Regions from separate parts of the Gordonia sp. 852002-50816_SCH5313054-c genome, predicted to be linked through region 1. Evidence: predicted binding sites of a transcription regulator. Region 1 holds the regulator's gene; each other region holds the start of a gene.
What was found. Region 1 encodes LexA, which represses DNA repair genes until DNA is damaged. Its sites were predicted from a motif close to CGAACANNTGTTCG; they were not measured.

Region 2: the regulator LexA is predicted to act here: its motif matches at 5,673-5,686, upstream of A5788_RS01420 (HNH endonuclease signature motif containing protein).
Region 3: the regulator LexA is predicted to act here: its motif matches at 5,446-5,459, upstream of A5788_RS19670 (HNH endonuclease signature motif containing protein).
Region 4: the regulator LexA is predicted to act here: its motif matches at 2,925-2,938, upstream of A5788_RS21725 (DUF222 domain-containing protein).

The regions. Positions count from the first base shown of each region.
Region 1 covers NZ_LZTE01000034.1:265,352-273,326, reverse strand. Annotated here, with positions in the region: gene hrpA (ATP-dependent RNA helicase HrpA) at 1-2,120, shown strand, start outside; partial or broken gene nrdR (transcriptional regulator NrdR) at 2,220-2,654, opposite strand; gene A5788_RS24275 (LysM peptidoglycan-binding domain-containing protein) at 2,799-3,428, opposite strand; gene lexA (transcriptional repressor LexA) at 3,746-4,393, shown strand; gene ptsP (phosphoenolpyruvate--protein phosphotransferase) at 4,438-6,153, opposite strand; gene A5788_RS07270 (DeoR/GlpR family DNA-binding transcription regulator) at 6,423-7,193, shown strand; gene A5788_RS07265 (1-phosphofructokinase family hexose kinase) at 7,190-7,975, shown strand, end outside.
Region 2 covers NZ_LZTE01000019.1:40,546-48,520, forward strand. Annotated here, with positions in the region: gene A5788_RS01390 (TetR/AcrR family transcriptional regulator) at 1-446, opposite strand, end outside; gene A5788_RS01395 (alpha/beta hydrolase) at 554-1,141, opposite strand; gene pgm (phosphoglucomutase (alpha-D-glucose-1,6-bisphosphate-dependent)) at 1,211-2,851, shown strand; gene A5788_RS01405 (DsbA family protein) at 2,969-3,715, shown strand; gene A5788_RS01410 (DUF1269 domain-containing protein) at 3,729-4,253, shown strand; gene A5788_RS01415 (IS481 family transposase) at 4,560-5,537, shown strand; gene A5788_RS01420 (HNH endonuclease signature motif containing protein) at 5,715-7,565, shown strand; gene A5788_RS01425 (aminotransferase-like domain-containing protein) at 7,723-7,975, opposite strand, start outside.
Region 3 covers NZ_LZTE01000075.1:140,139-148,113, forward strand. Annotated here, with positions in the region: gene A5788_RS19635 (LmeA family phospholipid-binding protein) at 1-580, shown strand, start outside; gene A5788_RS19640 (sulfurtransferase) at 992-1,831, shown strand; gene A5788_RS19645 (DUF1416 domain-containing protein) at 1,834-2,139, shown strand; gene A5788_RS19650 (helix-turn-helix domain-containing protein) at 2,223-2,624, opposite strand; gene A5788_RS19655 (alpha/beta fold hydrolase) at 2,682-3,539, shown strand; gene A5788_RS19660 (FABP family protein) at 3,811-4,476, shown strand; gene A5788_RS19665 (hypothetical protein) at 4,536-4,982, opposite strand; gene A5788_RS19670 (HNH endonuclease signature motif containing protein) at 5,464-7,089, shown strand; gene cydC (thiol reductant ABC exporter subunit CydC) at 7,116-7,975, opposite strand, start outside.
Region 4 covers NZ_LZTE01000081.1:40,498-48,472, forward strand. Annotated here, with positions in the region: gene A5788_RS21715 (MFS transporter) at 1-486, opposite strand, end outside; gene A5788_RS21720 (TetR/AcrR family transcriptional regulator) at 483-1,142, opposite strand; gene A5788_RS21725 (DUF222 domain-containing protein) at 1,278-2,903, opposite strand; gene A5788_RS21730 (SCO6745 family protein) at 3,065-3,946, shown strand; gene A5788_RS21735 (acyl-CoA-like ligand-binding transcription factor) at 3,983-4,603, opposite strand; gene A5788_RS21740 (NDMA-dependent alcohol dehydrogenase) at 4,759-5,880, shown strand; gene A5788_RS21745 (ABC transporter substrate-binding protein) at 5,925-6,950, opposite strand; gene A5788_RS21750 (nuclear transport factor 2 family protein) at 7,051-7,512, shown strand; gene A5788_RS21755 (phosphoribosyltransferase) at 7,530-7,975, shown strand, end outside.

The DNA of each region.
Region 1 (7,975 bases):
AACTACGGCGCATCGTCGACGATCTCGGCTGGTCGACGAAGGACGCCGGGTCGTCGAAGGATTCTGGCGAGGCCGAGGCGTCGCACCGCACCGATGCGATCCACCAGGCGATACTGTCCGGCCTCCTGAGCAACATCGCCGCACGCAACGCCGAGGGTCGGGAGTACACAGGCGCACGCAACACGACCCTGATGATCTTCCCCGGCTCGTCACTCTCCAAGAAGCCGCCCGCGTTCCTGATGGCCGCCGAGATCCTGGAAACGTCCCGGCTTTTCGCGCACACCGTCGCGGGAATCGACCCGCTGTGGGCCGAACGACTCGCAGGCGACCTGGTCAAACGCACATACAGCGAGCCGCACTGGTCGTCGAAGCGCGGCGCCGCGATGGCATACGAACGCGCGACGCTCTACGGCGTCCCGCTGGTGGCTCGACGCCGCGTCGACTACGGCCCCATCGACCCTGCCGCCGCGCGTGACATGTTCATCCGGCACGCTCTCGTCGAAGGCGATTGGAAGACGAATCATCCGTTCTTCGAACGCAATCGAGCACTGCTGTCCGACGCCGCCGAGGTCGAACACCGCGCACGACGCCGCGACGTGGTGATCACCGAGGACCAACTGTTCGACTTCTACGACCATCGCATCGGCGCCGAGGTCACCTCGGCACGCCACTTCGACACCTGGTGGAAGAAGGCGCGCCGCGCCGACCAGACACTGCTCGACCTCACCCCGGAGGACGTCGCTGCCGACGTCCACGTCGCCGATGCCGACTATCCCGGGGAGTGGCAACAGGGCGATACCCGCTACCGCCTGCGATACCGATTCGAGCCCGGCGCACCCGATGACGGTGTGTCCGTACTCATTCCACGCCCGCTGTTGCGGCACGTGCGTCCTGCTGGTTTTGACTGGCTGGTCCCGGGGATGCGTAGCGAGCTCGCCACCGAGTTGATCAAGACGCTGCCCAAGACGATCCGCAAGACGATGGCGCCGGCCGGGCGATTCGCCGATCTCGCCCTGTCTCGTCTCACCCCGCGCCGCGAGCCGCTCATCAACGGCCTCGCGCGTGAGCTGTCGACGATCACCGGGCAGACGATTGCGGCCGACGACTTCGCTCCGGAGCGACTCCCCGCATACCTTCGCATGAACTTTGTCGTGATCGATGATCGAGAGGAGTCGGTCGCCACCGGCAAGTCCCTCGCCGAGCTCCGCCGACGCATCGAGGGTGAGGCGCCCGCGCCGACGCCGCGTCGGGTGTACACGACGTGGACGGCCGACGGAATCGGAACACTCGCCGAGTCGAGCATCGATACCGTTGCCGGACAACAGATCACGCGATATCCGTCACTCGAGGTCGTCGACGGAGCGCGCAACCGTGGGGTGGCACGGACGCTCGCGACGTCGGACGCCCAGCGGCGTGCGCAATTGCACGGTGCCGTCATCGAACTGCTCGACCACGCGATCCCGCCGCTCTCACGCAAGATCAGCGCCGGGCTCGACCCGGCCGGTCGGCTGGCACTGAGCCAGAGTCCCTATGCGTCACCCGACGCGCTGTATGCAGACTGCACCCGTCGGGCGATTCGCGACATCGCTCCCGCAGCATTCGATTTGGGATTAATCCGCACACCCTCCGCCTTCGACGAGCTCGTCTCGACACTGCGACCGCGCGTATCGGCTGCGGCGCCGGAGTATTTCGCTCTTGCTGTCGATGTGTTGCGTGAGGTTGCTCCCCTGCGTGCCGAGATCGACCGCCACTCGGGTCAAACAGCAGCCGACGACGTCGCCGAACAGTTCAACAACCTGGTCTTCGACGGATTCGTTCTCGCAACGGCACGCGAACACCTGCAGCACGTTCCGCGATACCTGACCGCCGCACGACAGCGCCTCGAGCAGCTTCCTGCCGCCGCGAACCGCGACCGCGAGGGAATGGCCGCCATCGACAGGGTCACCGAACGATGGAACCAGCGCCTGACACAGCTTCCCGAATCGCGCCGAGACATCGTCAGCGAGGAAGCTCAGTGGATCGTCGAGGAGCTGAGGGTGAGCCTCTTTGCCCAGAAACTCGGTACCGCCTATCCCATTTCGGAGAAACGGGCGCTACGAGCTCTTGACCGACTCGGTTGACACCGGACCCGCCGGACTCGACGCAGCATCGACAGTGTCGTCGCGGGTGGCGGGCGTGTCGAGGTCGTCGGAGCCTTCGTGCGAACCGGTGAGGTTGCCCTGGAGGTCGTCGATCTCGCGTTGGAAGTCTTCGAGCGAATCGAACGACCGGTAGACCGAGGCGAAACGTAGGTACGCCACCTCGTCGAGGTCGCGGAGCGGGCCGAGGATGGCCAGACCGACCTCGTTGCTGGGGATCTCGGCCGAACCGGACGACCTCACCGCGTCTTCGACCTGCTGAGCCAACTGTGCGAGATCGTCTTCGTTCACGTGACGTCCCTGGCATGCGCGTCGTACCCCGCGCATCACCTTTTCTCTGCTGAACGGCTCGGTCACACCGTTTCGCTTCACGACTGCCAGAACAGCACTCTCGACTGTGGAGAACCGCCGCCCGCACTCGCTGCACGCGCGACGACGCCGGATCGCCTGCCCCTCATCGGCGACACGCGAATCGACGACCTTGGTGTCTTCGTTCTTACAAAACGGGCAGCGCATGTAGTCCTCGTGCAAATCTCGGGACGCAGCGGCTCCGTCGGTCTGGCTCGGTCCGATCGTCTGACGACCGGCGGGAGCGAGACCGCAGCGGTGACCGTGTCGGTTTCCGACTGGACCCTGTGACATCGAGAATACCGCCAGCGCTCAGCGGTACGCGGGTGTGACAAGCGGTTGGCCAACGCGCAGCCCACTCGACGGCAGATCGTTGAGGTCGATGATCTCGTCGATGACGGTCTGACGCGGCACATCAGGCGCAACGCGTGCCGCGATCGAGCTCAGCGATTCGCCGGAACGCACGTGGACCACCTGTGTCGAGGTCGAGGACGGCATGCTCGCCCGCTGGTAGTCGGCGCCGACGGTCCCGACCACCCACACGGTCAGTGCCAACCCGACTCCCGCGAGCACCGCCAAGACCGCTGCTCGGCGCCGACGGGCCGCCACCAGCTCGCCGACGCCACCGGCGCATCGCGTGCCTGCAGGCCGCGTTGAGGTGCCGTGATCGAACGCGATCCGACGCCGAGGCCGCGGCGCGACGTCTGCGCCGGCGGTCCGTCGGGACTCAGTCGTTCGAACGCGACCCGCCACACGTAGCTCGTCGCTACGCGCGGGATTCGACGGTGCACGTCCACTGACCACCGTGGCGCGGTGAACTCGGGGACGCGTCGTCGATGCAGGTCGCGGCGTTGCAGATCGGGTGGTCGGCGGTGTTGCCGCGGATGCACTCGACGTGCTGGGAATCGTGCGGGTCACCGGGTTGGTCATCAAGCTGGTCATCGCTACCTCCAATGGTCGATCAAGCGTTCGATGAACTGATGTTCGAGTTCTACCAGAGGGGTCCGACAAAGTCCTGCGACACGTCGAACAAATGTTTGATGTTGTCAGTGGCCTCCGCTACTGTCGGCGCCAGACGATGGAAGAAAAGACGCACACCACCCCGCTTCACAACAGCACCCGGTTCACAACAGCACCCGCTTCACACATCAGGAAGGACGGAACCGATGACAGAGAAGTCACGACGCGGCCCGTCGTCGCCCAAGGGCAACGGTCGCAGCGTCGAAGGCAAGAAGAGTGGAGGCGGCGAGGAGGCACCGATCCATCCGGCCGTCGCCGAGGCAACACTCACCGATCGCCAGCGTGGCGTCCTCGATGTGATCCGAAAGTCGGTGCGCGAGCGCGGATATCCGCCGAGCATCCGAGAGATCGGCGACGCCGTCGGCCTCACGTCCACGTCATCGGTCGCACACCAGTTGCGCACCCTCGAGCGCAAGGGCCTGTTGAAGCGCGACGCCAACCGTCCGCGGGCGGTCAACGTCTCCGAGGCTCCCGACGCACATCACTCCGATGCCATCAACGGAGATCTCCCGACCCCCACGTTCGTTCCGGTACTCGGCCGTATCGCGGCGGGCGGTCCGATTCTCGCGGAGGAGGCGGTCGAAGACGTCTTCCCGCTTCCGCGTGAGCTCGTCGGTGAGGGCTCGTTGTTCCTGCTCCGCGTCGTCGGCGAATCGATGATCGACGCCGCGATCTGCGACGGCGACTGGGTTGTCGTGCGGCAGCAGAATGTCGCCGACAACGGCGACATCGTCGCAGCGATGATCGACGGCGAGGCGACGGTGAAGACCTTCAAGCGTAAAGACGGTCACGTCTGGCTGATGCCGCACAATCCGCTCTTCGATCCGATCCCCGGAGACGACGCCGCCATCCTCGGCAAAGTCGTCACGGTGATGCGCCGGGTCTGATGCGCCGAACGGGCCCCGCAAGTCGTTGACCGGCGGGGTCTGTGTCAGCCGACGAGTTGCTCGGCGGCTGCGCGTCGGGCGAGTGCCGGACTCGAGGTGGCAAGTGCGGCAGCGGCGGCAGCCCGGCACTGCTCCATCGTCACCGTCGACAGCTTCGCCCCGACTGCGGGCGTCGCCGCCGGAGCCGCCGACAGCGAGGTGACTCCGAGCCCGACGAGCACACATGCGAGCGACGGGTCGGCCGCGGCCTCGCCACAGACTCCGACGGGTTTGCCCTGCTGGGCGCCGGCGGTCGCAACCTGCGAGATGAGTGCGAGCACCGCCGGTTGCCACGGGTCGGTCAGTTCAGCGAGTTCTGCCGACATCCGGTCGGCGGCCATCGTGTACTGGGTGAGGTCGTTGGTTCCGATCGACACGAAGTCGACCTCGGCCAGAATCGCCGGCGCCAGGATCGCCGCTGCCGGGATCTCGATCATCACACCGGCCGTCAGGCCACGCTGACGGACTAGTTCGGCGAACTGTGCGGCCTCCGCGGCCGTGGCGATCATCGGTGCCATGACCCACGGCGTCGTGCCGGACTCCTCTGCCGCGCGAGCGACCGCGTCGAGCTGAGTTCGCACGATGTCGGGGTGGTCGTCGCCGATGCGGTTGCCGCGTACGCCGAGTGCGGGATTCGCCTCGTCCGGGTGCTCGATGAAGGCCAGCGGCTTGTCCGAACCGGCGTCGAGCGTTCTGATGACAACTTTTTGGCCCGCGAACGCCTCGAACACATCGCGGTACAGCCGCGTCTGCTCGTCCACATCGGGCTCATCCGCCCTGTCGAGAAACGCCAACTCGGTGCGGAACAGCCCGATGCCCTCGACTGGTGCATCGGCAGCGCTGCGCGCGGAGACGCCGTCGGCAACATTCGCGAGTATGGCGACTGCGGTGCCGTCGGCAGTCCGGCCAGGGCCACGCCACGCAGCAACAAGCGCGGCCTCCGCAACGCTGCGCTCGACGAGTTCACGCGCCTCGGACCCCTCTGGTTCGACGGTGATCGACCCAGCGCCTCCGTCGAGCAAAACCATTGTGCCGCTGGTGATCTCACTCAGTCGCGCCACAGCGACCACGCACGGGATGCCCAACTGCCGCGCGATGATGGCGGTATGACTGGTCGGTCCGCCGAGACGCGTGGCCAGCCCGACGATCACCGCGGGATCGAGCCCAGCGGTATCCGCGGGAGCGAGGTCGTCAGCGAAGAGAATCGACGGGTGACTCGGCGTCGGAATCCCCGGCTCCGGCTGGCCGAGCAACTCGGCGACCACTCGGTCACGAACGTCGTTGAGGTCGGTGATCCGCTCTGCCATCAACCCGCCGAGTTTGGCGAACATCTCGGAGAACTGCGCCGTGGCCGCGACCGCGGCGGCGGGCGCCGACGCGCCCTTCGCGACACGAGATTTCGCCGCACCGATCCATCCCCGATCCTCGGCCAACCCGGCGGTCGCAGCAAGGACCTCGGCCGCAGCTCCCGACGCGTGTGACGCGCGATGACGCAGCCTGCCCGCGACGACTGCCGCGGCGGCGACGAGGCGTTCCGCCTCCGCGTCCCGCTCGTCCTCGGCCAGAACGCGATCGGTGCCGAGTGACGTCTCGTCGTACGTGACGCGCCCACCCGGCCACAACACCGGCCCGTAGGCGAACCCTGCGACGACGGGTGTTCCCGACAACTCTCCTTGACCGTTCATGGTGACCCGATTCTCCGATACCAGGTGATTCTCCATTGCGTCTACTGCCTTCCGGGTCGATCGGCCGGGTGCGGTGATCTGTGAGGGATACCCAGCGTCGTGAATTTCTGTGATCAAAGTTACTCGAAACACTTGACTTGTCAACACACACGGGCGTAAACACAGATATATCAACATCGAATGCCACACAGAACCAAACTCACGATGATCCGCAGAAGCCAGATCCACAGCAGCCGGATCCACAGAACACAGACCCACAGCTGGTTCGCCGAAGCGCGAGCCACACCACAGATCGGAGTCGACAGGTGTACGCCGAAGAGCGACAGCGAGCAATAGCCGATCAGGTGCGCGCGCACGGCCGCGCATCCGTGACCGCTCTCGCCGACAGGTTCGACGTGACGAGCGAGACGGTGCGCCGCGACCTCGCGGTCCTCGAGCGCGCAGGTAGCGTGCAACGCGTCCACGGTGGAGCAGTCAAGGCCGGGACGGTCGAGGTAGTCAACGAGTTGGGACTCGACCAACGCGAGTCCTCCCACACCGCAGAGAAGGCCGCGATCGCACGCGCTGCGATACGGTTTCTGCCCTCGGACGGCGGATCGGTCATCTTCGACGCCGGAACCACCACCTACCAGGCCGCCAAGCTGCTGCCGGCGGATCGCAGGCTCACGGTGATCTCCACGAGCCTCCAGCTCGGGCAGGCACTCACCGCACACGAGCGGGCCACCCTACTCATGGTCGGCGGTCGAGTCCGCGGACTCACCCAGGCCGCAGTCGGAGCCGAGACCGTCGCAGCGCTGCGAAAGATGCGTGCTTCGGTTGCCTTCGTCGGCACCAACGGGATCAGTGAGGGCCACGGCCTGTCCACCCCCGACGCGGAGGAAGCCTCGGTCAAGTCGGCCATCGTCGCTGCCGCGCAGCGTGTCGTAGTGCTGGCCGACTCGTCAAAGATGGAACGCGAGGACTTCAGCTCGTTCGCTCCGCTCGACGAGGTGGATGTCCTGATCACCGACGACGGGATCGACCCCGAGTTCTCGGCGGCGCTCTCGGCACACGGCATCGAGGTCGTGATCGCATGATCCTCACAGTCACAGCCAACCCGAGTCTCGACCGCACCCTGGAGATCGCAGGACCGTTGATGAGGGGCGAGGTGCAACGCAGTACCTCCACTCGGGTCGAGCCGGGCGGCAAGGGAGTCAACGTGTCCCGCGTCGTCGCGGAAGCCGGCATCCCCACCGTCGCGGTACTACCCGCGCACGCCGACGACCCGCTGCTCACCGCCCTCGACGCGGTCGCACTGCCCTATCGCACGGTCGATATCGACGGCCAGATCCGCACCAACATCACGGTCGCCGAAAACGACGGGACAACCACGAAGATCAATGCGCCCGGCCACACCCTCACACCTGCTGAACTCGACGATCTGACAGCGCTCGTACTCGGCAGCGCCGAGGACGCGTCGTGGGTGGCACTGTGTGGCTCGCTTCCGCCGGGAGTTCCCGACGACTGGTATCGACGCATCTCCGATCGCCTCGTCACGAGCGGACGCCGCGTGGCGATCGACACGTCGGGCGCACCCCTGAGCGCAGCGATGTCGGGGCCCATCGACCTGATCAAACCCAACGACGAAGAACTCGCCGAGGTCAGTGGTATCGCCCCGGCCGAGCTGGCCGCTGCCATCGCCGCGGGCGACTACCTGCCCGTCGTGGCGGCATCGCGCACGCTGATCGCCACCACGCAGGGAGCGGTACTCGCGACCCTCGGTGCGGCGGGTGCGGTACTCACGACCGCCGAAGGCAGCTGGCTGGCCACTCCCCCGCCGATCGTGCCGCGCAGCACCGTCGGGGCAGGCGACGCGTCG
Region 2 (7,975 bases), on a different contig from region 1:
GCAGTCTGGTCGGGTTCGATGTCGGGGGACACGAGACCCGCGGCCTGTTCGGTGCGGATTCGTTCGGCGATATCGGCTGTGTAGTTCTGCAGGCCTCGTCGAAAGTTGTCGCCGAAGCGGGTGTCGGTGCTGGTCGTCTCGAGGTACGCACGCCAGATCACGCGGTAGCGGCGGGCTGAGGCGAGGAGTTCGACGATGACGTCGGTGAGGGCCTCCGGACGTGCCTGCGACGGTTCCTTCCAATAGCGGTCGGCCGTGGCCACGAACTCTGCGAGCAGGGGAGCGGTGAGCTGCAGAATCAGCGCGGTCTTGTCGGGGAACCACTGGTAGAACGTCGACCGCGAGACGTCGGCGACCTCGAGGATGCGTTCGACGGGGATGTCGGCGTAGTGCTCGCCGGTTTCCAGAATTTCCGATGCAGCATCGAGAATTCGACTCTCCGACATCGTTTTCCGCCTACCCGCCCTCGGCATGCGCAACACGGTACCGCGTGGGACAACCGGACGATGCCCGGTGCGCAGCGCGCATCGGGTTTCCGCGATAGCCGATGGACTTACGCGCCCTCGGCGAGCGCACGACCGACGAGGTCGAGTGCCGAACCCTGCCACAGGGAGATGTGGTCGAGCATCGCGTGCCGACCCCCCGGCACCGAGACGAACGTGGCGTCGTAACCGTCGTCGCGCAGTTCGGCTATGCCTTCGGCGGTGCGTCGAGCTGAGGTGAGTGTGTCGGCGTCGCCGTGGATGGCGCGCACGTGGGCGCCTCGACGGATCTGACGCCAGTCGCGATGCTGCCACCACGGGGCCAGCGCGAGTAGGCCGGTGACCCGTGGGTCGGCGCCGAGGTGTGCCGCGACGCGTCCACCCATCGAGTGTCCGATGAGTACGACGGGAACGTCGGGGTTGTCGCGCGTGATCGAATCGAGCGCTGCTCGCGCATACGGTAAGGGACTTGCCTGGCCGCCGTTCCAGCCGTACACGCGGTAGCGCACCTGCCGTACGTCGACGGCGCTGCCGAACCGCGCGCGGATCGACCACGTGAACGGGTACATCCTCAGTGCTGTTCCCTGGGTCGCTCGGAAAGGTCGGTAGCTGTCGTCGGTGCCACCGGGCAGGACGAGCACGTTGAGTCGCGGAGTCATCGACTCCAGCATGCCGCTGACGGAACAAGGGACTGACGGCGGCGCCGGTTTCGGGCACAATCTAGGACTATGGCTTCTCCTCGTGCCGGCACTCCGGCTCAGCCCGAAGACCTCATCGACGTCGACGCTGTCGTCGGCGCCTATTACGACAGGGTGCCCGACCCGGATGATCCCGGGCAGCGCGTCGTCTTCGGTACCTCGGGGCACAGGGGGTCAAGCCTCGACTCGGCTTTCAACGAAGCACACATCCTCGCGATCACACAGGCGATCGTCGAGTACCGCACGGGCGCGGGTATCACCGGCCCGCTGTTCATCGGGTTCGACACGCACGCACTGTCGATTCCCGCGTGGAAGTCCGCACTCGAAGTTCTGGTCGCCAACGGGGTGACCGTCTATACCGCAGAAGACGACACCTACACGCCCACCCCTGCTGTCAGCCGTGCGATCCTCACCTTCAACGCTGCCAATCCCGGTGTCGAGTCCGACGGCATTGTCGTCACCCCGTCGCACAATCCGCCGCGTGACGGTGGCTTCAAGTACGACCCGCCGACCGGCGGACCCGCCGATACGACGATCACGTCGTGGGTCGCCAACCGCGCCAACGAGCTGCTTACGGCGAAACTCGATGGGGTCAAACGGATTTCGTTCGAGAAGGCCCGACGCGACGACTTGGTGCACGACTATTCGTTCGTCATGAACTACACCGACGGACTGGGGTCGGTCGTCGACCTCGAGGCGATCCGCAACGCAGGGGTTCACATCGGTGCCGACCCCCTCGGTGGTGCATCGGTCGGCTATTGGGCTGCCATCGGATTCCGCTACAACCTCGACAAGCTCACCGTCGTGAATCCGACTGTGGACCCGACGTTTTCGTTCATGACGCTCGACACCGACGGCCAGATCCGGATGGACTGTTCATCGCCGGACGCGATGGCGTCGCTCATCGATTCGCGTGATTCCTACGACATCGCGACCGGTAACGACACCGACGCCGACCGCCACGGCATCGTCACCCCCGACGGCGGGTTGATGAACCCCAATCACTATCTGGCCGTTGCGATCGACTATCTGTACACGCATCGGTCGAACTGGTCGCCCGATGCCGCGGTCGGGAAGACGCTGGTGAGTTCGAGTCTCATCGACCGAGTCGTCGCCGGTATCGGCAGAAAACTGATCGAGGTGCCCGTCGGATTCAAGTGGTTCGTCGACGGCCTGCTCGATGGCAGTATCGCGTTCGGCGGCGAAGAGAGTGCAGGCGCGTCGTTTCTCATGTTCGACGGCAGTCCGTGGTCGACCGACAAAGACGGCATCATCATGGCGTTGTTGGCGTCGGAGATCTTGGCGGTGACCGGCAAGACGCCGTCGGAGCGCTACCGCGAGCTGGCCGCGGAGTACGGCGAATCCGCTTATGCCAGAACGGATGCGCCTGCCACGCGCGAACAGAAGGCGGTGCTGGCGAACCTTTCCGCTGATCAGATCACCGCCACCGATCTGGCCGGGGATCCGATCACCGCGGTGATGACGAAAGCGCCGGGCAACGACGCGCCGATCGGCGGCGTGAAGGTGACCACCGCGGACGCCTGGTTCGCCGCACGACCGTCGGGTACCGAAGACAAGTACAAGATCTATGCCGAATCGTTCAAGGGTGTCGACCACCTCGCGAAGGTTCAGGAGCAAGCGCAGGAGGTCGTCGACGCCGCACTGTCGTGACTCGTTGGTGCTGTCGTCAATTGCTGGTGCGTTAGGCTCGCCCGTGGTGCCACGCTGCTGATCGGTGTTGCACACCTGCTCCATGGGAGGGCACGGCGACCACACGAAGGATGATCTGTGACTGACAGGCGTAAGCCACCCGCATCGACGTCAAAACACCAGCCTCGCGCGACGTCGAGCACCTCGACGTATGTGTTGCTAGGAATCGCCGTTGTGGTGGTGATCGCTCTGGTCGTCGGCGGCGTTCTGTGGAACCGCAATCGCGATCACGGCGGAACAGCCAACGAGCAGGTCCTCAATTCCAACGCCGCGTTGATCATCGGTGCTCCCGACTCGAAGACGACGATCGACGTCTTCGAGGACTTCATGTGCCCCGTGTGCAAGCAGTTCGAGGAGCAGTCGGGTCAGGCGATTGTCAGCGCCGTCGATGCGGGCAGGCTTCGGGTTCGCTACCACATGCTGAACTTCCTCAATCGTCAGTCGGCGTCGGGTAGTTACTCGAGTCGTGCCGCGGGCGCACTGCAATGTGTTGGCGCAGGCGAAAACAAAGAGGTCTTCTTCAAGTTCCACTCCGCGCTGTTCGCAGATCAGCCGAAGGAAGGTGGCGACTCCGATAAGTCGAACGCCGACCTGGCGAAGGTCGCGGCCGAGCAGGGCGCCAACGGGGTGACGCAGAAATGCATCGCCGACGGGGCCAAGGTCGCCGAGGGCGAGAAGGCGGCTGAGGAGTCGGAGAATCAACTGGCCAAGGCCACCGGCGGGCAGGTTGCCACACCGACAGTGCTCTCCGGAGGCGTGCCTGTTGACGGAATTCTCAACGGAACCGGATGGCTCGACGCCCTGCTCGGCAAGGCGAGTGAATAGTCGGGGTAGCGCCATGCTGTCGCAACCCCGCTGCAACGGTCGCAGATCTCAAACACGTTGCGACGACGCGACGCGAGAGCGCAATGGCGCGAAATCGCGCGATTGCTGTCGTTTTGGTGGCACCCTGGGTATCACTTGTTATCAGGGGGGCCTGATCGGCGTGCTCGGGGGCCCACTCGGTGTTCTGCTCGGATTCGGTCTCGGTGCCGCAGGCGGCGCGCTCGTTGATGCCAGCCGCTCCGACGACCTCGACGACGCGATCACGGAGTTCGGCAAGACTGTTCGCCCCGGCGGCAACGCCATCATCGCGCAGACCGACGAGGCCGACACCGCAGCTCTCGACGCCCTGGTGACCAAGTACGACGGTGCCATCGTGCGTCGCCCGCTCGACGAGGTTCTGGCCGAGCTCGAGGCTCAGCAGGACGCTGCAGAGGCTGCAGCCGAGGCCGCTCGTAAGAAGCTCCACGACGAGAAGAAGGCTGAGAAGAAGGAGAAGCGCGAAGAGCGCGTCGAAAAGCTGAAGGCGAAGTTCTCCTGAGCTGACACTCCTACTGCTTGAGCGAGACCCCTTCGACGACGCGTCGAAGGGGTCTCGTTCTGTTTGTGGCGGGTTTGGGTATTGGCGAATCTTGTTGCGGCAGTATGGACTTCCTCGGGCGTGTGATGTCGGCGACCTGATGTATGCAGATGAGCGATCCGACGGGAGCCTTAAGCGCATATGGACTTTTCGATCGACTAGTTGTAACACCCGGGGAGGTTGTGAACGGCGTGGCGTCTGTGAACAGGTGAGGGCCTCCGGTATCGGTGGGGTTACCACACACACGCCGACTACCAAGAGGCCCTCATGACACACCGTAATGCCTTCCTGGCCGAACGTGGCCGTCTGTCGCTGGCCCAGTGCGTCGTGGAGTCCGGCTGGACGCTGCGGCGAGCTGCTGAACGGTTCAACTGCTCACCCGCTACGGCCAAGAAGTGGGCCGACCGCTATCGGCAGGCCGGTGCGGCCGGGATGACCGATCGCTCCAGCCGCCCCCACCGATCCGCCAACCGGCTCGCGCGGCGGCGGGAACGACGAATCATCAAGGTGCGCTTCTGCCACCGGTGGGGAGCCGCCCGGATCGCGGCGCATTTACACATTGCGCAATCGACCGTGGAGGCAGTCCTGGCGCGCTATCGGATGCCGTTGCTACGCCATCTCGACCAAGCCACCGGCCTGCCGGTGCGCGCGCCACGCCCCCGCCGCTACGAACACGACAATCCTGGTGATCTGGTCCACGTCGACATCAAGAAGCTCGGCCGCATCCCCGACGGCGGTGGACATCGCCAACTCGGGCGCACGATCGGCAATCGGCACAACAACAAGAAGGGCCGCGGCTACTCATTTCTGCATCACGCCGTCGATGACCACTCACGTCTGGCCTATTCGGAGATCCTCGGCGATGAACGCAAGGAGACCGCCGCCGGGTTCTGGACCCGTGCCAACGACTTCTTCACCGCTCACGGCATCACCGTCACCCGAGTCCTGACTGATAACGGGTCCTGTTACCGCTCAAGGGTTTTCGCTGAAGCTCTCGGCCCCGACATCAGGCACAAACGGACCCGCCCCTACCGGCCGCAAACCAACGGCAAAGTCGAACGATTCAATCGCACCCTGGCCTCGGAATGGGCCTACGCACAGCTCTACACCTCTGATGGGGCCCGGGCGGCGACCTACAACGACTGGCTCCACCACTACAATCACCACCGAACCCACAGCGGCATCGGCGGCCTCACCCCGATCGAACGCCTACACGTTCACAACCTGGCCGGGTCTTACAACTAGTCGGCTGAGTCGGTCACACGAATCATGTTGTTGTACAAGCGGAGTGGGTCCGCATTGCGTCTGGCGCGGTGAATATCCACAAGTCGATCTTGTGTTCGAGATTTCCTCGACGCTGTCGGTATTGTCGGGTAATGTAGAACACATATTCGACATGACGTGGGGCGGGGGTGGCGGCACGTGAACGGCAACAGCAATCGCAACAACAGCGAAAACGGTGGCGCGCCTTCGGCTGTGGGGTCGTCTGTGTTGGCCTCTGCTGCGGTGGGTTCTGCGGATGCGGTGGTGGCGGAGAAGCTGTCGCGCTTGGCGTCGGTGTTGGATGAGTTGGCTGCCGTCGATGTGTCGCTGGTATCCGACGCGGCGCTGGTCGAAGCCACTGTGGAGGCCGAACGCCTGGCGTTGCGGACCGCGGGCGCTGTCACGGATCGGTTGATTGTGGAAGCCTCCGACCGCGATCTACCCCGCGCCCTGGGTTTCCGCGATGTTCGCAACTTTATGGGGCACGGTCTGCACATTGGTGACCCGGCGGCGCGGCATCGGGTGATCGCGGCGACCGGATCGTTCACCACGATCTGCGGTGACCGACTACCACCGTCGTGCCCGACGTTGGCTGGGTATGTGGCGGAGGGTCGGGTCGCGGGCGCGCACGTGCGTGCGGTGTTGGAGGTGTTGGAGGCGATCCCCGGTGAGGTGTCGGCCGAGACGAAAGCTGCCGCCGAAGCGCAGATGGCCGGGTATGCGGTCCAGTTCACGCCCGCCGAAATCACCAACCTCGGGTCACGATTGTTGGCGCATCTCGATCCGGACGGGACACTCACCACCTCGAAGGACCGTAAACGTCGACGCCGTCTGTGGGTGAACCGACAGAACGCGCAACTCATGTCACGGTTGACCGCCGATCTCGATCCGATCGCCCGCGCCCGACTCGATACGGTGCTCGACTCGTGGGCCAAACCCGGCATGAACAACCCGGATGATCCGGAGTCGCCGGTCGGTCCGATCGCGACCGCGAATGCCGAGCAGGTCGCGGCGGCCGCGCTGCGTGATGAACGCTCGCCTGCGCAACGCAACCACGACGCCTTCTCCGCACTGCTCGGGCAGGTGTTGGAGTCGGGGATGCTGGGTAACACGCATCGGGGGTTGCCGATTCAGGTGATCGTCACCACCAGCCTGCACGAGTTGGAAGCGCAGGCGGGGATCGCACAAACCACGTCCGGAACACTGCTGCCCATTCAGGACGTGATCAACATGGCCGCCTCTGCCGGAGCGAGTCAGTATTTGGCGGTGTTCGGTGACCACACCAGTGTCCCGCTCTACCTCGGTCGGTCGAAGCGGATCGCGTCGCTCGGGCAACGGTTGGCCTCGTTCGCCTCACCCGGCGGGAAGATGTGTTCGGCACCCGGCTGTAACCAGCCCGCGTCACGGGTGCAGATGCATCACGCCGCGAAAGACTGGGCCGACGGCGGACTCACCGATATCGATCAACTCGTCCCGGCCTGTGATGTGCACAACCGCAGAGTCGGCACGAAACCCGGCCAGTTCACCACCCGCATGATCACCGAAGGACCCGACACCGGTCGCGTCGCCTGGCGGCTCAACGCCAAACCGGGTATGCCGGAGAATCCCGAACGCATCAACCGCATCGCCGACGTCAAAGCCGACTTCCACGACTACCTCGCCGCCGAACACACCAGCAACGACGCTGCTGCAGCCGCAGCACGCGCGGCTGGTACCGGGATCGACACAGACACAACCGTTACCTGGATTGTGTTGCCGCACTTGGTGCCCAACCCGCCCAGCGGGCGGATCGAGCTCGCACTGGTGGGCAGGGTGCCTGTCGGCGATACCTCGCTCCTGAGCAGGCGGGTCGACATCCGATGGAACCTCTCCAGGCCACTCGAACTCGACCCCGAGCCGCCCACAGATCCGGAAGCGCCAACGGGTCCAGCTCCACCAGCCGGCCCCATCGCGCCCCACGGCGCCGACCCGCCAGACAGCCTCGGCCCACCGCTGGCCGACGCCGCCTAACCGGCCGCGGCGACCAGGCCGACACGCTGAACTATCCGGACGCAACGTCGAACCTGGTTGTGCCGCAACCCGTCTACACCCCGCCACCACACTCGGTGGCGGGGCAGACGTGGTTGGGCACATCTGCTTAGGGCGACGGATGAAAGCCGGAACGGCCTCAGGCCCCAGAGGTAGCGCGAGATTCGCGAAGCTCGGCGGCGTCGTCGATGGCTGTGCGTAGTCGTCGAACTGCTTCGCGAAGTGTGTCGGGTTGCAGGGTCGCGAAGCTGAGTCGTGCACTGTCGGTGAGATCGGCATCGACGGCGAATGCCGAACCCGGAACGAACGCGACGCCGTAAGACAGTGCGACACTCAGGATCTCGCTGGTGTCGACACCGGGCAGTCGCACCCAACAGAACATGCCGCCGCTG
Region 3 (7,975 bases), on a different contig from region 1:
GAACATCGGGCCGTCGGACACGATGCACACCGAGTCGGTCGACGCGTATACACGGCTGGACTCGGTCAATCTCGGCCGATTCCTGGGCATCCTCGACCTCACGGTGAACACTCCCGCTCCCGAGGGCAAGGCAGGCGGCGGTGGCCCGCAGGACGGCCTGCTGCACCGATCATCCGGGGTGCTGCTGACCGGAACCGTCGCCCTGCCCCCATCCGATAGTCCTCTGCCCTCCGCAGGACCCGAGACCACGCCCGTCCCCGCGGACACCCCGTCGGCGTCGGAATATCGGGGTCGCAAAGCAAAGGTGAGCGTGAGCGTCGACCTCTCGATCCGCGACGGTCGGCTACACCTGCAGGCCACCGACTTCTACGACGGCCCGGAAGAACACGAGAGCGCTCCCGAACTCGACGGCCCCGACAACGCGGCGCTGCGCGCCCAAGTGCTGCAACGATTTTCGACGACGCTGCCACCCCTCCCCCTACCGTGGGGCATCACTGCCACGGGTGCGCACAGCGAGGGAAGCGACGTACTCCTCGTCGCCGACACCGGTCCGCGCGATCTTCGCCCGAGAGACTTCTGACCACCGTCGGCATTCAGCGCGCGAGCGTAACTCCGCCGCCGCGCGCCAGCGCAACTCGTCGTCGCAGTCGAAATCACGGGGGCCGCTATTGAAGTGTCACGGGGTGGCTGTTGTACCCTCGTTGGCATGCAACTGCGCCGTGAGCTTCTGCTCACCCGTCGGCGGGCGATCGACTTCTGTCGCGTCGCCGACTGTTGCTGTCTCTAGTCCGGTGATCGCGCCACCTCGGCACGCTCACCACAGGTGACGGCCGGTGTGTGCAGTGTGCGCGCTCGTGACATCGCAAGTCCGCATCTCCTCAGATGCCGCCGTCATCGTTCGACCGTCATTCGACCGACGTCCGGCCCATTCTCATCACTCCGGTGACCGGACACACTTACCGAGAAATCCCACCTCTGGAAGGAACCAGACATGGCACGTTCCGACGTCCTGGTCAGCGCTGATTGGGCTGAGCAGAACCTGAACAACGACAAGGTCGTCTTCGTCGAGGTCGACGAGGACACCAGCGCTTACGACGGCGGCCACATCGAAGGCGCCGTCAAGCTCGACTGGAAGACCGATCTGCAGGATCCGGTCCGTCGCGACTTCGTCGACCGCGAGCAGTTCTCCGCGCTGCTCAGCGAGCGCGGCATCTCCAACGACGACACCGTCGTCCTCTACGGCGGCAACAACAACTGGTTCGCCGCTTACGCGTACTGGTACTTCAAGCTCTACGGCCACCAGGACGTCAAGCTGCTCGACGGTGGACGCAAGAAGTGGGAGCTCGACGGCCGCCCGCTGTCGACCGACGCCGTCTCGCGTCCCGCGACCGAGTACAAGGCTGCCGATCCCGACAACTCGATCCGCGCCTTCCGCGACGAGGTCGTCGACGCCATCGGCGTGAAGAACCTCGTCGACGTGCGTAGCCCTGACGAGTTCTCCGGCAAGATCCTGGCTCCCGCGCACCTCCCGCAGGAGCAGAGCCAGCGTCCCGGCCACATCCCCGGCGCCATCAACGTGCCGTGGAGCAAGGCTGCCAACGAAGACGGCACCTTCAAGTCCGACGACGACCTCGCCGAGCTGTACAAGGAAGCGGGCCTCGACGGCTCGAAGGAGACCATCGCGTACTGCCGTATCGGTGAGCGCTCGAGCCACACCTGGTTCGTGCTGCAGGAGCTGCTCGGACAGACGAATGTGAAGAACTACGACGGCAGCTGGACCGAATACGGTTCGCTGGTCGGCGTTCCGGTTGAACTGGGAGAAGGAAAGTAAGTATGTGTGCTGCACCCAAGCAGGGACAGAAGTTGCCCGCGGGCGTCGACGTCGAGAAGGAGACCGTCCTGACCGGACAGGTCACCGACGCATCCGGTAACCCGGTTGCGGGCGCGTTCGTGCGACTGCTCGACTCGACCGGTGAGTTCACCGCCGAGGTCGTCGCAAGCCCCACCGGCGACTTCCGCTTCTTCGCCGCCCCCGGCACCTGGACGCTGCGCGCCCTCTCGTCGGTCGGCAACGGCGACGTGACCGTCAGCCCCGAGGGCCCCGGCGTTCACGACAAGGACATCACCGTCTCGAAGTAGACAAAAGAGTCGCAATCTCGAAGTAGCGCAGTTCTGAAGTAGCGCAACGCTTTTGAGGCTGCTGATTCGCAGAGCAGGCCCGGTCACCCGCAGGGTGGCCGGGCCTGTTTGTTCGGCGGATAGGTCGATGCGTACCGCGTGCAGTCGGGGCACCGGCTGAGCAGATCATGCCTGCAACCGTTGACGTGTTCGAGGAAACTCTCCGCGTCCGCCAGCTGGGCGCGTTGTGAACGTATCCATCGGAGCTTCTGCTCGATCAGTTCCGTACGACCTTCTTCGTCGCGGTGCAGCACCAGCCGGATCTCGGCAAGACTCATGCCGACGCTCTGGCAGGCCTGAACTATGCGGATGCGACGAATGTGCTCCTCCGTGTACAAACGGTGGCCCGACGCTGCGCGATCGGGTACGACCACACCGAGGTCGTGCCAGTGGCGTAGCACGTGGTCGTCGACGCCAACTCGCCTGGAAGCCTCTCCGATCTTCACTTTCCGTACGACCTTCCGTCTTGACCTCAGGTCAACCTGAGGTTTTAGCGTGTCGCCATGATGACACACGATCCGCTGCCAACCGCTTCGATCATCACCGTGGACGAAACCTCTATCGCGACAAGGATTCTCGAGCCCCCAACGGCCTCGGCGGGCGACATCGTGCTGTGCCACGGCACGCCATGGTCGTCTCAGGTCTGGACCAGTGTTGCCACCGACTTGAGTCGCGACTACCGAGTTTTTCTCTGGGACATGCCCGGCTATGGCGAGTCGGAGAAGAGCGCGGCAGTCACGACCGACTTGGCCGCGCAAGCCGTACGACTGGGCTCGCTCATCGAGTTGTGGGGATTGCAGCGGCCACATGTCATTGCGCACGACATCGGAGGCGCCGTCGCACTCCGCGCACATCTGCTCAACGGCGTCGAGTACGCAGACGTGTTCCTCTGGGACGTCGTCACCCTGGACCCGTGGGGGTCGCCCTTCTTCCGGCTGGTTGCCGAGAACGCACATGTCTTCGAGCAGCTCCCAGCACATCTACATGCGGCACTGGTCAAGGAATACATTGCCGCAGCAGCCTTTCGGCCGTTACCCGACGAAGACGTCGAGGCGCTCGCCTCCCAGTGGCTCGGCCCCGTCGGACAGGCGGCGTTCTACCGGCAGATCACAGCACTCAGCGCAGCGGACACCCGCCCAGTGGCAAATCGACTGGAAGCCACACGCAGCCCGGTTCGTATCGGCTGGGGTCGGGATGATCCGTGGATACCGCTCGGGCAGGCCTATGAACTCCAGTCCAGATTCCCAGATCACCCGGGGGTCGTCGTGCTCGACGACGTCGGACACCTCACGCCCGTCGAAGACCCTTCTGCGGTGACGGCGGCCGTTCGCGCATGGCTTGCGCGGCAACCGGCCCCATAGCGCCGTCGCCGCGTGGGCCATGGTCGGAGCCGACCCACCATCAACACCGTCTGCGGCCCAGGGCGGACGCGGCACGGCACAGTGATCCGACTCGACGGCGCGGGCGCCAAGCGACACAGCCGAGTGTGGTCGACCTCAGTGAACTACCGCCCGCGCATCGGAGTTAGAATCTAACCGTGGTCATCTTCTTCGAAATCTTGCTGGTCCTCGCGGCCGTCCTGATCACCTGGTTTGCGCTGTACGTGCTCTACCGACTGGTCACAGACGAATCGTGACCTCCCCGGAGGACGCACAGCCCGACGACGCCGTCGCCGCCCGTAGATCAGGCGACGAGGCGATCAGCCAGGCCGATTCGCGCGCTGCCGAGTCAGGCAGCCGCGAACGCAACGTACCCGCGTGGGACGATCTGCCGCTGAAGGCCGATACCGCCAACCTGCGGCTCGGTGCGGACCTCCACCAGGGACTTCTCGCGCTACTACCGCTCGTGGGAGTGTGGCGTGGCGAGGGCGAGGGACACGATCCCGTCACCCACACCGACTACCACTTCGCACAGCAGATCGTCGTCAGTCATGACGGGCAGAACTTCCTGAACTGGGAGTCGCGCTCCTGGGTCATCGACGAGGACGCCAACTTCCTGCGTCCCGACCAGCGTGAGACCGGCTATTGGCGGATCACCGAGGACGACTCCATCGAACTTCTCCTCGCCCATGCCGTGGGATGGGTCGAGCTGTTCTACGGTCGGCCGCTGAATCAGACGTCGTGGAATCTCACCACCGACGCCGTCGTGCGCTCGGAGACCAGCGCCCCCGCCGGCAACGCCAAGCGCCTCTACGGCATCGTTCCCGACGGCGACCTCGCCTACGTCGAAGAGCGCGTCGACTCCGACGGCGACCTCACGCCGCGCCTGTCCGCGAAGCTGCGTCGTTTCGTCGGATAGTCAGCGCACCCCGCGAGCTGTGCCGCGGCTGCCAGCTGATCGTCGAATTGGCTGCCTGATCACCCACGCAGTTGCGGCGGCGGGCCGTCGAAGAAGAACTGGAGCGCGAGCGGGCCGTCGTCGATGATCTCTCCCACCAGCACCGGGCGCCCGCCTCGACGCTCACCCTGCAGGATGTGGAACTCGGTGTCGGGCAGGATGCGCGACGTGCCGCGCGGCAAATAGGTGAATAGCGCATCGGCGGTCCCGCAGACGCCGGGGGCGGAGAGGATCGCCAGGTCGGCGAGGCCGTCATTGTGCAAGACAAGGTGGCCAGATGCGGCACCTGCGATACCGAGTCGGCTGTAGCCGAGGTTCTCCACCGTCCCGATGATCCAATTGGTCGGCCCGTCGTTGGTCCACTCCGGATCCTCGGTGGTGAGATAGCGGCTGCGCACCGCGGCAGTGCGATTCGACGACTCGTGCATGCGCGCGTGGAGAGATCTGACCGCGCTGGTTGTTCTCATCATCGGCCTCCTGGCTGTCACGAATCACGGGTAACGGGTGTGCTACTGACACGAAGTTCACTCCCCGGACTCGGCGGCCGCATGCGTAATGCACTACTCGTTGTCGGAATTGCCCGACAGGCCGAGGCTGCCGCACTACCTCAGGCCGCGAAAGAACCCAGACACGGAACAGCCCGAGACATGGAACGACCCCCGCATCACCCGTCATGCACGGGCACATCGGCCGGACGGCCGGATGCGGGGGTCGGGTGACCATCTGGTATTCGCCAACGGGCGAAACTGCTTAAGTCACAGGCGGTCCGCCGTTAGCGGATGGCCACCTCACGTGTCCGTATGTCATACAACTTCAGACCACCTCCTTTCTCGTGTACGACCGAAAGTACGCCCGCAACAACATGCCCGCAACGCATTTTTCGCTGCGTATGCCGAGGTCGGATCTGCGTTCAGAATTCTTGTCAGACCTCGAATGTATGTTTGGTTCATGTCCTTGGAAACCACTCTCGACGCCGGCGCGGGCGCGCCCGGCGCGTCGTCGGATCCCGAGCGCTTTGGCGCGCCGACGATGCCGCCGATCGTCGAGCAGATGTGCGAGGACGAAGAACTGTCGAAGACCGACCTGGTCGAGATCATCGCGCATTGCGCGTCCGTTCGCGCCAGCGCCGATTATCGAATGCTGCAGGCTATCAGCCTGATTCACGAAGAGCACGAGGAAGACTACGGCTCAGAGATCGGCGAAGCGCACCCCGGCCCCGCTGATTCCCCGGAGGATCTGCACGCGCTGGCGACGCTGGCCAGATCCGGCGGTAATCCGCGCGCCCGGTTCGGCCCGGACGGACTCGAGCGCACCATCGCCGACGTCGGCGCGGTCCTCTCGGTCTCGCCCGCCAAGGCGCGTGAGCTGATTACCGCGGGGCATGCCGTCCGCTATCGCCTACCGCTCACCGGCTCGGTACTGGCGTGCGGACGTCTCGACTTGTCCCAATTCCTCATCGTCCTTTCGCGCACCGCCCTTTGCGGACCCGACACCATCGCCGACGTCGACGCCCGAATCGCCTCGGCACTGCTGGCGCGCAACAAAATGTCGACGACTCGCCTCAAGGCACTCGTCGACAGCGTCGTCGCACAACTCGACCCTCCCGCGGTCAAACGGCAGCGCGAGCTCGTCGAACACGACCGCGACGTGCAGGTACGGCCCGACCGGCACCAGCCGGGACAGTCCCGTATCAGCGGGACGCTTCCCATCGAGTCCGGTGTCATGATCGACGCTCGGCTCAACGCGATGGCCCGTGCTGTTCACGACGCCGACCCGCGCACTCACGCACAACGTCGAGCCGACGCCCTGACCGCCTTCGCGCACGGCGAGAGCCACCTCACGTGTAGGTGCGAGGCCTGCGCGCTGTCTGACGACCTCTCGGAGGCGGTAAGCGAACCAACCGACGACCTGCCCGACCAAGCCGCCGCACCGGCACAGATGATTCCGCCGTCGCCGAGGGCGATCATCCACGTCGTCGTCAACGAGTCGACCATCAATGGCGACGACGACAAGCCGGGATTCATCGACGGACATGGCGTCGTCGATGCGGAGACGATTCGAAAACTACTCACGGATGCCGGGATCGACTTCCTCGACCCCGCGACGATCAACGAGCGTGCCGCCTCATCGGCACTGCGGTACACGCCGAGCAAGAAGCTCGACGCGCTGATCCGCTCGGGTGAGCTGTGCTGCACATTCCCCGGGTGCAGCAACCCGGTGTGGCGCGCCGACGTCGACCACGGCGAGGCTTTCAACCGCAGCAATCCGCAGGCTGGAGGCGCCACCGTAGCGGCAAACCTCAAGCCGCTGTGCAGGTTTCACCACAGGATCAAGACCTTCGGCAACTGGCGCGACCTGCAGACCGTGATGGGGACAACTCTGTTCGTCTCCCCCACCGGGCACACCTTCGTCGGCAATGCGTTCACCGGCTTCAACCTCTTCCGAGGCCTGCGCAGGCTGAAACCACCCGATCACCCGGCCAATCGACGAATCAACGCCGCACACGACGCCAAACGTCGTCGACTCGAACGTGCCGAAAAGCGCTGGAACGACGAGAACCCGCCGCCCTACTGAGCAATCGCCTACCGAGAATTGCCAACCTACTGGGAGCCGACCGGTTCCCATTCGATCCGCACGAAGTCAGCAGACTCCGCGCGCGGCGGCTGATGCGTCACGACCACCACAGTGCGATCGGGTCCGAACATGCCCCCCACCGGCGTCAGCAGTCGGGCGAGCAACTGCTCGGCGTCTGCGGCGTCGAGGTGTTCGGTCGGCTCGTCGAGCAGCACCACCGGTGCCCGGTGCAGCAGTGCGCGGGCAAGCAATAGTCGACGACGCTGCCCACCGCTGATCGCCTCCGCCCCACCGGTCAGTACCGTGTCGAGGCCATCGGGTAGACCGGCCACCCACTCACCGAGTCCGACGGCGCCCAGCGCCGCGCGCATCTCGTCGTCGGTCACGTCGCCGCGCGCCACGCGCAGGTTCTCACCGAGCGTCGTCGAGAAGATGTGAGCCTCCTCGGCGAAATAGCATGCGGCCGAGCGCAATGCGACAGGAGTACCGTCCTGATCGGTGGCACTCACCGAACCGGCACGCGGCTCGAGCAGACCGGCGATGGTCAGCAGGAGCGTCGACTTCCCGATGCCGCTCGGCCCGACAACGGCAAGTCGCGATCCCGGCGGCAGCACCTGGGAGATGCCCTGTTCAGGGCCGAGCGTCGGCGGTGTGGCGTCGGACGTGGCGGGCCACCCCCACCTCAGCTGATCGAGCTGCATCGTCACCGGCCCAACGTGTACCGGCACGTCGATGTCGTCGGCAGCGTCCCCCGTAACGTCCACGTGAGCACGGTCGACGTCGGCACCTTCAGCGCGGGCACCGTCGACCAGCGCCATCACACGCGCCGCGCTCTGGCGGCTGCGCTCCAGTTGGATGCCCGCCTCGGTCAGCGGTGCCGTCGATT
Region 4 (7,975 bases), on a different contig from region 1:
GCCGCGTTGGAAAACCGGAACCTGATCGCTGATCAAAGCGGTCAGCGCCGCCGACACGGCACTGAAGCCTGTCAGCGTGGCACACCACCCGATGGTGATCGCAATGATGTTGTCGGAGAAACCAAGTGCGATGAGTCCCGCCGCGAACAACGCCGTACCGCCGACGATCCATGGTCGACGCCGTCCGTATCGGCTCGTCGTGCGATCCGACAGCGAACCGGTGAGGGGAAATGCCACGAGCGCGAACACCGCAGAGATTCCCGATACCACGCCGAACGTGAGAACGCTTTGCTTCCAATTGCTTTCGTCGACATTGGTGCCGATATCCAGCCAGTCGTTGATCTGGTTGGGAAGGGTGAGCTGGAACGGTGCGAGTTGCGCGAGCCAGATGCCGAGCCACGAGAGTCCGAAGAGGCCGATCCACTTCGACGAAACGCGTTGCCACGGCGTCGTCGAACTGTGGTGGGCGTCGTGGTCGAGGGTCACCGTGCGTCGGTTTCCGGCGACGTCGGTGTTGTTGCCGGTGCCGGGGTCGGTGATGATGTCGGGTCCGCCGTCGGAGCGGCGAGTGTGACGATTGCGGTCGCGAGTACGTCGATGTTTCGACGCGCAGCCTCGGTGTCCCGGTCGGTCAACCACGACAGCGTGAGACCGTCTATCGCAGAGGTCACCAGGTGTGCGACCTGCGTCAGCGGTAGCTCCCACGTGATCGACATGCGTTCGGCCAGATAACTCAGCGCGTCGGCGACAGCGCTGCGGTAGGTCTGCCACTGCTTGTTCACGGCCGCGCGGTCGTGGCGGATCGCGTGTGTTGCCACCTCAAGGAGTGCGAGCTCACGCGCTGGGTCTTCCTCGAGCATGCGCAGGTAGCCGAGCATGGCCTCGCTGAGCACCTCGTGGAGGCTCGCGTCGTCGGCGACCATGTCGGCAGACAACACCGCGGTGAGGCGTTCCTGCTCGGTGATGTGTGTGATGACCTCGGTGATCAGCGCATCGCGGGACGAGAAGATGTAGAAGAGCGCGCCCTGAGGCATCCCTGCCTCGCCGACGATCGCCCTGGTCGTCGCAGCGGCCAGCCCATCTCGTGCGATGACGCGGACTGCGGCATCGACCAGCGCTTGCCGCCGGTCCTCGAAAGTCATTCGACGCAACGAATCCCCCTGGTCATCTGTCGTGGCGAGTTGACCATACGATCAACTGTCGACAAATGTGCGGGATTCGCTCGAAATCCGCAACAGGAGCGCGGCGATTTAACCGCGCCGCAATCGGCGCCGCCGTCAGGCGGGTTCGAGTTCGCCGATGGCGATCAGGGTGCCGTCGTGCAGCATGCGCACGATCTCGTCGGCGACGTCCTCGGGGTAGGTGTAGCCGTCGATGGGTTGCGGATTTGCAGGCGGTGGAGTTGGGGATTCATCTACCGCGGCTGCTGGCGTCAGCTCGGCTCGCCACCGCTCGAGCTTGTCGTCGATGATCGCGTCGAGATCGTGAATGTTGTTGGTGCGCAGCGCAGTAGGCTTCCCGGGGAATGCCGGGTCCGGGTTGGAGCGCCAACCGTATCTCCCGCGGTCGGTGCCGTCGGGGATCTTCTCTGTGGTGAACTGCCCGGGACCGTCGCCGACCGCGCGGTTGTGGGGTCCGCAGGCCGGTGCGAGCTCGTCGATGTCGGTGCGTCCGCCCTTCGCCCAATCCTGTTCGGCGTGGTGGATTTCGCAGTGGCTGAAGGGGCGGGGGCAGTCGGGCATTGAGCATCCACCGTAGTTCGCGAACAGCATGAACCGCTGAGACTCGTTCGCGAGGCGGTTGGCCGTGCCGAAGTAGAGGGGCGCACCGGTGTGCTCGGAGAACACCGCCAGGTGCATGACCGATTGTGCGGCCAAACGGATCAGGTCGGGCATCGGGATGTCGGCGCCGGTGGTGGTCTGTCCGAATCCCGCGTACTCGCGGAGCTGAGTGTCGGAGATGCGTACGACGAGGTGTGGCGGAAGTCCGCGATGGCTGGCGCCGAGCAGCCCGCCGTCGAGGACCGCCCTGAGAATCGCGGAGAGCGCGTCGTGGTTGCGTTGCGACTGGGTGCGAGTGTCGCGGGCCGCTGCCTCCTTGAGCGCGTCCACATCGGCGAACTCGTTGCTGCCGGTGGGCGAGGCCTCGTCGTCGGGATTGTTCATTCCGGGTGCTGCCCACGCTGCGAGTGCTGTATCGAGCATCGCGCGGGTCGTGGGATCGAGGGTGCCGAGGATTCGTGACATCGACTGTGTGTCTTGATTGTCGACGGTGAGTCGGCGCTGACGCTTGCGGTCGTTGTCGTCGGTGATCGTGCCGTCCGGGTCGAGGTAGGCGAGCAGACGATTACCGGCGGCGAGAATCTGGCGTGGCGCTAGCTTCTGTGCGAACTCGGCGACTTCGGCTTCGGCGCGGGTCAGTTGCTCCGCATCGATGCCCTCCGGAATCTTGTTCAGCACGGTGAGTGCTGCGGTGAGGTGATCGGCACCGAGCGTGCCGCTGCGCAGTGCGTCGGCGAGCAGCGGGTAGAGCGGGGGCATCGTGTCGCCGGTGATCGTGAAGGTCTCGTTGAGTGCCAGGATCTGCCGCCTGCGCTTGGTTGCGTCGTGCAGGCGCAACGCGCCCATCATGAAGTCCGACAACGAGTGTGTGCCGACAGCGCGATACGCCGCACGATTGGACACATCCATGATTCGACTGTTGCCGATCGAGATCATCCTGCGCGCCGCACGCTCGTGTTCGATCGCCATGGCCGCCACCTCGGCTTCCGTTGCACCGCTGGTGTCGACGTCGTCGATCTGATCGAGCAATGCGTGCAATTGCTCATACAGCGCAACGGGATTCGGCGCAGCAGCCTCGCCGGCCAGGTGTCCCTCGTGGATGTCTGAACTCTCGGTCCCCATGCCCGCCCCCGCCTCCGGTGTCGAACTGACGTTCTATTTCCAACGTACCCGTCAAATCGGACATGTCAAGGAGAATCTTTCCGCCTGTTGGGTACTGCCCGGGCCGGCCCCGTAGACTTCATTCTTGACTCGACGCCTTCCCGACCGCGAGGGTGGAGCACATGGTCACAGTCGACGACACCGCAGCTGCCCGCGCCAGGCTGGCGTACGAAACACTCGAACCGTTCCACGTCCTCGCCTACTTCAACCCGAGACTCGCTGAGGCACAGAGTGATCTGAGCCTCGACCCGCACGCCTTCTACGTAGGAGCGCGAGGGGCTCCACTCGGCGATTGCGCCGCCCCGGTCGTCGTCTCGTCGTTCTACAACTTCGCGCCCGAACTCATCACCAACGCGTGGGAGTCCGCGCGCAAGGTCGGTCTCGACAAGGTTGCCGCGCGTCGAGAGCAGATGCTCGACGCCCAGTTCCGCGAAATACTGGGCGAGCGGGTCGTCGAACCTGAACTGGCTTCTCTCGCAGAGCGTTACCAAGAGATCGCATCGAGTCTCCCGATGGGAGGTAGGCCATTGGCCTCGGCGTGGGCGGCGCTGACACCGCCGGATTCTCCGCACCTCGCGCTCTGGCACGCGCTGTCCGTACTGCGAGAGTGGCGGGGAGACAACCACATTGCGGTCCTCGTCCAGAACGGTCTCGACGGAATCGACGCGGCAACCTTCCACGAAGCAACGCTGCCGGACCCGACAATTCGACGTCGAGCATTGGGTCGACGACTCGCTCAGTTGACCCGCGGATGGTCGGACGAGGCGTGGGAGGCTTCGGTTGCCAGGCTCGTCGAGCGCGGGCTTGCCACCAGAATCGACGACGATGAGCACGAGTTGACTGCTGCCGGTCTCGATCTCTACCGCGCGATCGAAGCCGAGACGGATGCCATCACCGGATCGGCATGGGCGAGTGAGGATGTCGACGAGCTACTCGAGCGTTCCCGGCCGTTCGTGAAGGCCGTGATCGACGCGGGCGTGCTTCCCGGAACAAAGAAGAAGTAGCACCCCGCAGGCGCTCGAACCTGTCTCGTGAGCGTCCTATCGGTCGTGGGGTTCGAGGGCGTCGAACAGTATTCGCATGCACTCGCTGATCGACAGCTCGGTGTGGGTGAGCCAATGCTCATGTGCCGCAATCGAAGCGGCAACCGCCGCATGGCCGGCAGCACGCGCGTAGGCGCTCTCGTCGCTCTTGTCGGTGCGCGTGGCGACGAACCGTGTGACAGTGACGCGCCACCGTCGGAAGACCTGGTTGGCCTGCGCCTGCACCGCGGGCTCGTACAGAATCAACCGGGCGCGGTGTCTGGCCCAGTCGTCTTCTGCGCGTCCGTGGTCGAGTGTGGCGATGTACGCCGCGGTGACGGCGGCCCACGGTGATATGTCGGGCGAAGCGTCGTCGAGTAGTTGCTCGAACAGGGCGTGTTCATTCTCCGACTCCACCCAGATCACGTCGGCTTTGGTGGGGAAGTAGCGAAAGAAGGTTCGACGGCTGACGCCGACGGTCGCGGCGATCTCCTCCACGCTCGTCTGGTCGAAGCCGTTCTCGATGAACAGACGTTGTGCCTGGGCCGCGAGTTCGTGCGGGCTGGTCATGGCGGGGCGACCGCCGCGATCGACGGGTGAATCGACGGGGTCGAGCGCGTGCCGTTCGTCGGAACCCATGACCACCATCATGGCGCATGGGCGTCGTTCGGCCTTGTCGGCGGCGCTCGCTTGCCGATTTCGGCGAAATCGAACCGGTTTTGTCACCCTGTGTCATATCCTCCCCAATGAGAGGCAGATCACATCGTCGAACGGTGTGGATGAAGGAGGAAGAAATGAGAACACGAGCCGCTGTCCTGCGTGAGGCGCCGGGTGAATGGTCGGTCGAGGAGCTCGAACTCGACGAACCGAAAGAAGGCGAACTGCTCGTCGAAATGGTCGCAACGGGCTTGTGCCACAGCGACGATCACATTTCGCACGGCGATATCACCGCTGGGCACCTACCCGTCGTCGGCGGGCACGAGGGTTCGGGAATCGTTCGCAAGGTGGGTCCGAGCGTCACGGGATTCGAGGTGGGGGACCACGTTCTCACGTCGTTCATCCCCTCGTGCGGCCGATGCCGCTGGTGCGCGGCCGGCATGCAGAACCTCTGTGACAACGGTGCGCTGATCATGATCGGGCACCAGATGGACGGCACCTACCGGATGCACTCCGACGACGGCCACGACGTCGCGACGATGGGCCTTCTCGGAACGTTCTCCGAGTGGCAGGTCTACGACCAGATGTCGCTGGTCAAGATCGACAAGGACGTGCCGCTTGAGGTCGCGTGCCTGGTTGCCTGTGGCGTGCAGACCGGATTCGGTTCTGCGGCAACGGCAGGAAACGTGCAGCGCGGCGACACGGTGGTGATCGCTGGTGTAGGCGGCGTCGGGATGAACGCCGTACAGGGTGCGCGCGAGAGCGGTGCGTCGCACATCATCGCGGTCGATCCGGTGGCCGACAAGCAGAAGTGGGCAACGGATTTCGGCGCCACCGACGCCTTCGGCTCGATCGACGAGGCGATGCCGCGTGTGGCCGAGTTGACCAACGGCCAGGGTGCGGATGTGGTCGTCCTGACCGCCAGCATCGTGACCAACGAGTTGATCGGTCAGGGCCTTGCCGCCACACGCAAGGCCGGAACCGTCGTCGTGACCGGCATCAGTTCGGAGAGCGAGGAAGGTTCGGTCCCCGGACTGAACGCGAACAATCTCGCGATGATGCAGAAGCGGATTCAGGGTGCGCTCTACGGCATGAAGTCACCGCGTGAGGCAATGCCCAACCTGCTCAACATGTATCGCGCGGGAAACCTCAAACTCGACGAGTTGATCACGCGCACGTACACGCTCGACCAGATCAACAGCGCATACGACGACATGCGCGAGGGCCGCAACATCCGTGGCGTGATCCGATTCTCCTGACATGATCCCGTCGGCGCCGCATCGGGCGGCGCCGACGGACAGGCTCACGCGAATCGTCTGTGCGGCAGAGTCTCTGGCTTAGATGTCACTGAATCTTGCATGTCACTGAATCTTGGCCAGTGCGGGTCGACCTTCTTGATCGCCCACGGCACGGAGTAGATCGACGGGCTGCTGAAGGCTGCCGCGTTGTTGTTGTCCAGGTACACAGTGCTGCCGCGCTGTACTGCGGGTAGCGACGTGAAGCCCGGAACCTTCTCGAAGACCTCGGGTCCTCCCGTCAGTGGCCAGAGAATCAGCAGGTCCGAGCGGAGCACGTCGATTCGCTCAGGGGAAACGAGAGTGCGATCGCCGTTGGGGGACAACGACTTCACCGCTGGGTCGAGGACCAGACCCATCTGATCCATCAGCTTCGACGCCGCATCACTGTCGGAGGTGGTCACGCCGAGCTGATTCTCCTGAGTGAACTGTGCGAACGAGAATGTCTTGCCCTGGGCCTTCGGATACGTCGACTTGACTTGCGCCAGTTGATCATTGACCTCTGCGACAGCATCGGCGGCTTGCGTGCGCTTGTCAAAGATCTCGCCTGCCGTGGTGGTCACGTCCTCCCAGCTGTCCACCTGGGTGCCCTGCTCGAGCACGGGGATCGTGGGCGCGATCTGCTGCAGGCGTTCCCACGACGCCTTGTCGGGAAGGAAGCCGGCCAGGATCACGTCCGGCTTGTACTTCGCGAGGGTCGCGATATCGGGGGTCGCGGTGTAGGGCACGACGGTCGACGAATGCTCGGGCGTCCACTCGAACCGGTTGTTCTCGCCCGAGTAGCCCTCCAGGACGAACTCTGCGGTGATCGGAACGTCGAGCTTGATCAGAGAGTCTGCCCAGGTCCAGTTCAACGTGACAGGACGCTTGGGCGTGCTGGGGATCTCGGTGGTGCCGTACTGGTGTGTGATCGTCACCGGCCCGGCCGACGACGACGATGACGAATCGGAATCGGAATCGGCGCTCGAACAGGCTCCAACTACCAGTGACACTGCCGCGAGCACCACCGCGAGATGGCCGAACTTGAATCTCATTAGGCAAACCTAACTGATGTCCGGTTTGTGCGATAGGCCTGACGCGAGCGGTTGTGCCCAAACGCCCCCGCCGACCGGCGGCGCGGAGTAGACGTTGGGCATGGACGATCTCGAGCAAGTGAAGGCGCTCAAGTACCGCTACCTGCGGGCACTCGACACCAAGGACTGGGATGTGTTCGCCGCGACGCTCACCGAGGACGTCACCGGCGATTACGGAGAGAAGCTGTCCTTCGGTGACAGAGATGAACTCGTCGGGTACATGCGCAGCTCCGTCGGACCGGGTGTCATCACCGAGCATCGCGTCGACCATCCCGAGATCATCGTCGACGGCGATTCCGCTACCGGTCGGTGGTATCTACAGGATCGCGTCATCGTGCCGGAGTTCTCCTTCATGATGATCGGAGCGGCGTTCTACGCGGATACTTACCGCCGAACCGACGACGGCTGGCGCATCTGCGCGACGGGCTACGACCGGACGTACGAGGCGACCGTCGATCTGAAGGACGTACCGAGCTTCTCCGTCACGGTTGGCCGGGCGATCACTCTCGCCACTTCCTCGTGAGTCCGGGGGGGCCGGTTATGTCGTACCTGTTCGCAGATCGAGCCGATGCCGGGCAACTATTGGCCGAGCGCATCAGGGCCACCGGAGGTCTCTTGCCGGGTTCGTCTGCAGAACAACCACTTCCGCTGATCGTCGGCCTCGCACGAGGTGGTGTGCCTGTCGCTCGTGAGGTCGCCGAGGCTTTCGACGCTCCGCTCGACGTGCTGGTTGTGCGCAAGCTCGGCGCTCCCGGTCAGCCGGAGTACGCGATGGGTGCTATTGCGGCGGGGCAGGTGTTCGTGGCCGACGACGTGCCGCGGCGACTAGGGGTGTCGGATCGGCAATTGCATGAGATCGTGATGCGCGAAGACGCGCTGCGTATCGAGCGAGAAACGAAATATCGCCAAGAGCGGCAACCGTATTCGTTTGACGGAAGATTCGTCGTCCTGGTCGATGACGGTATCGCGACGGGTGCCACGATGGC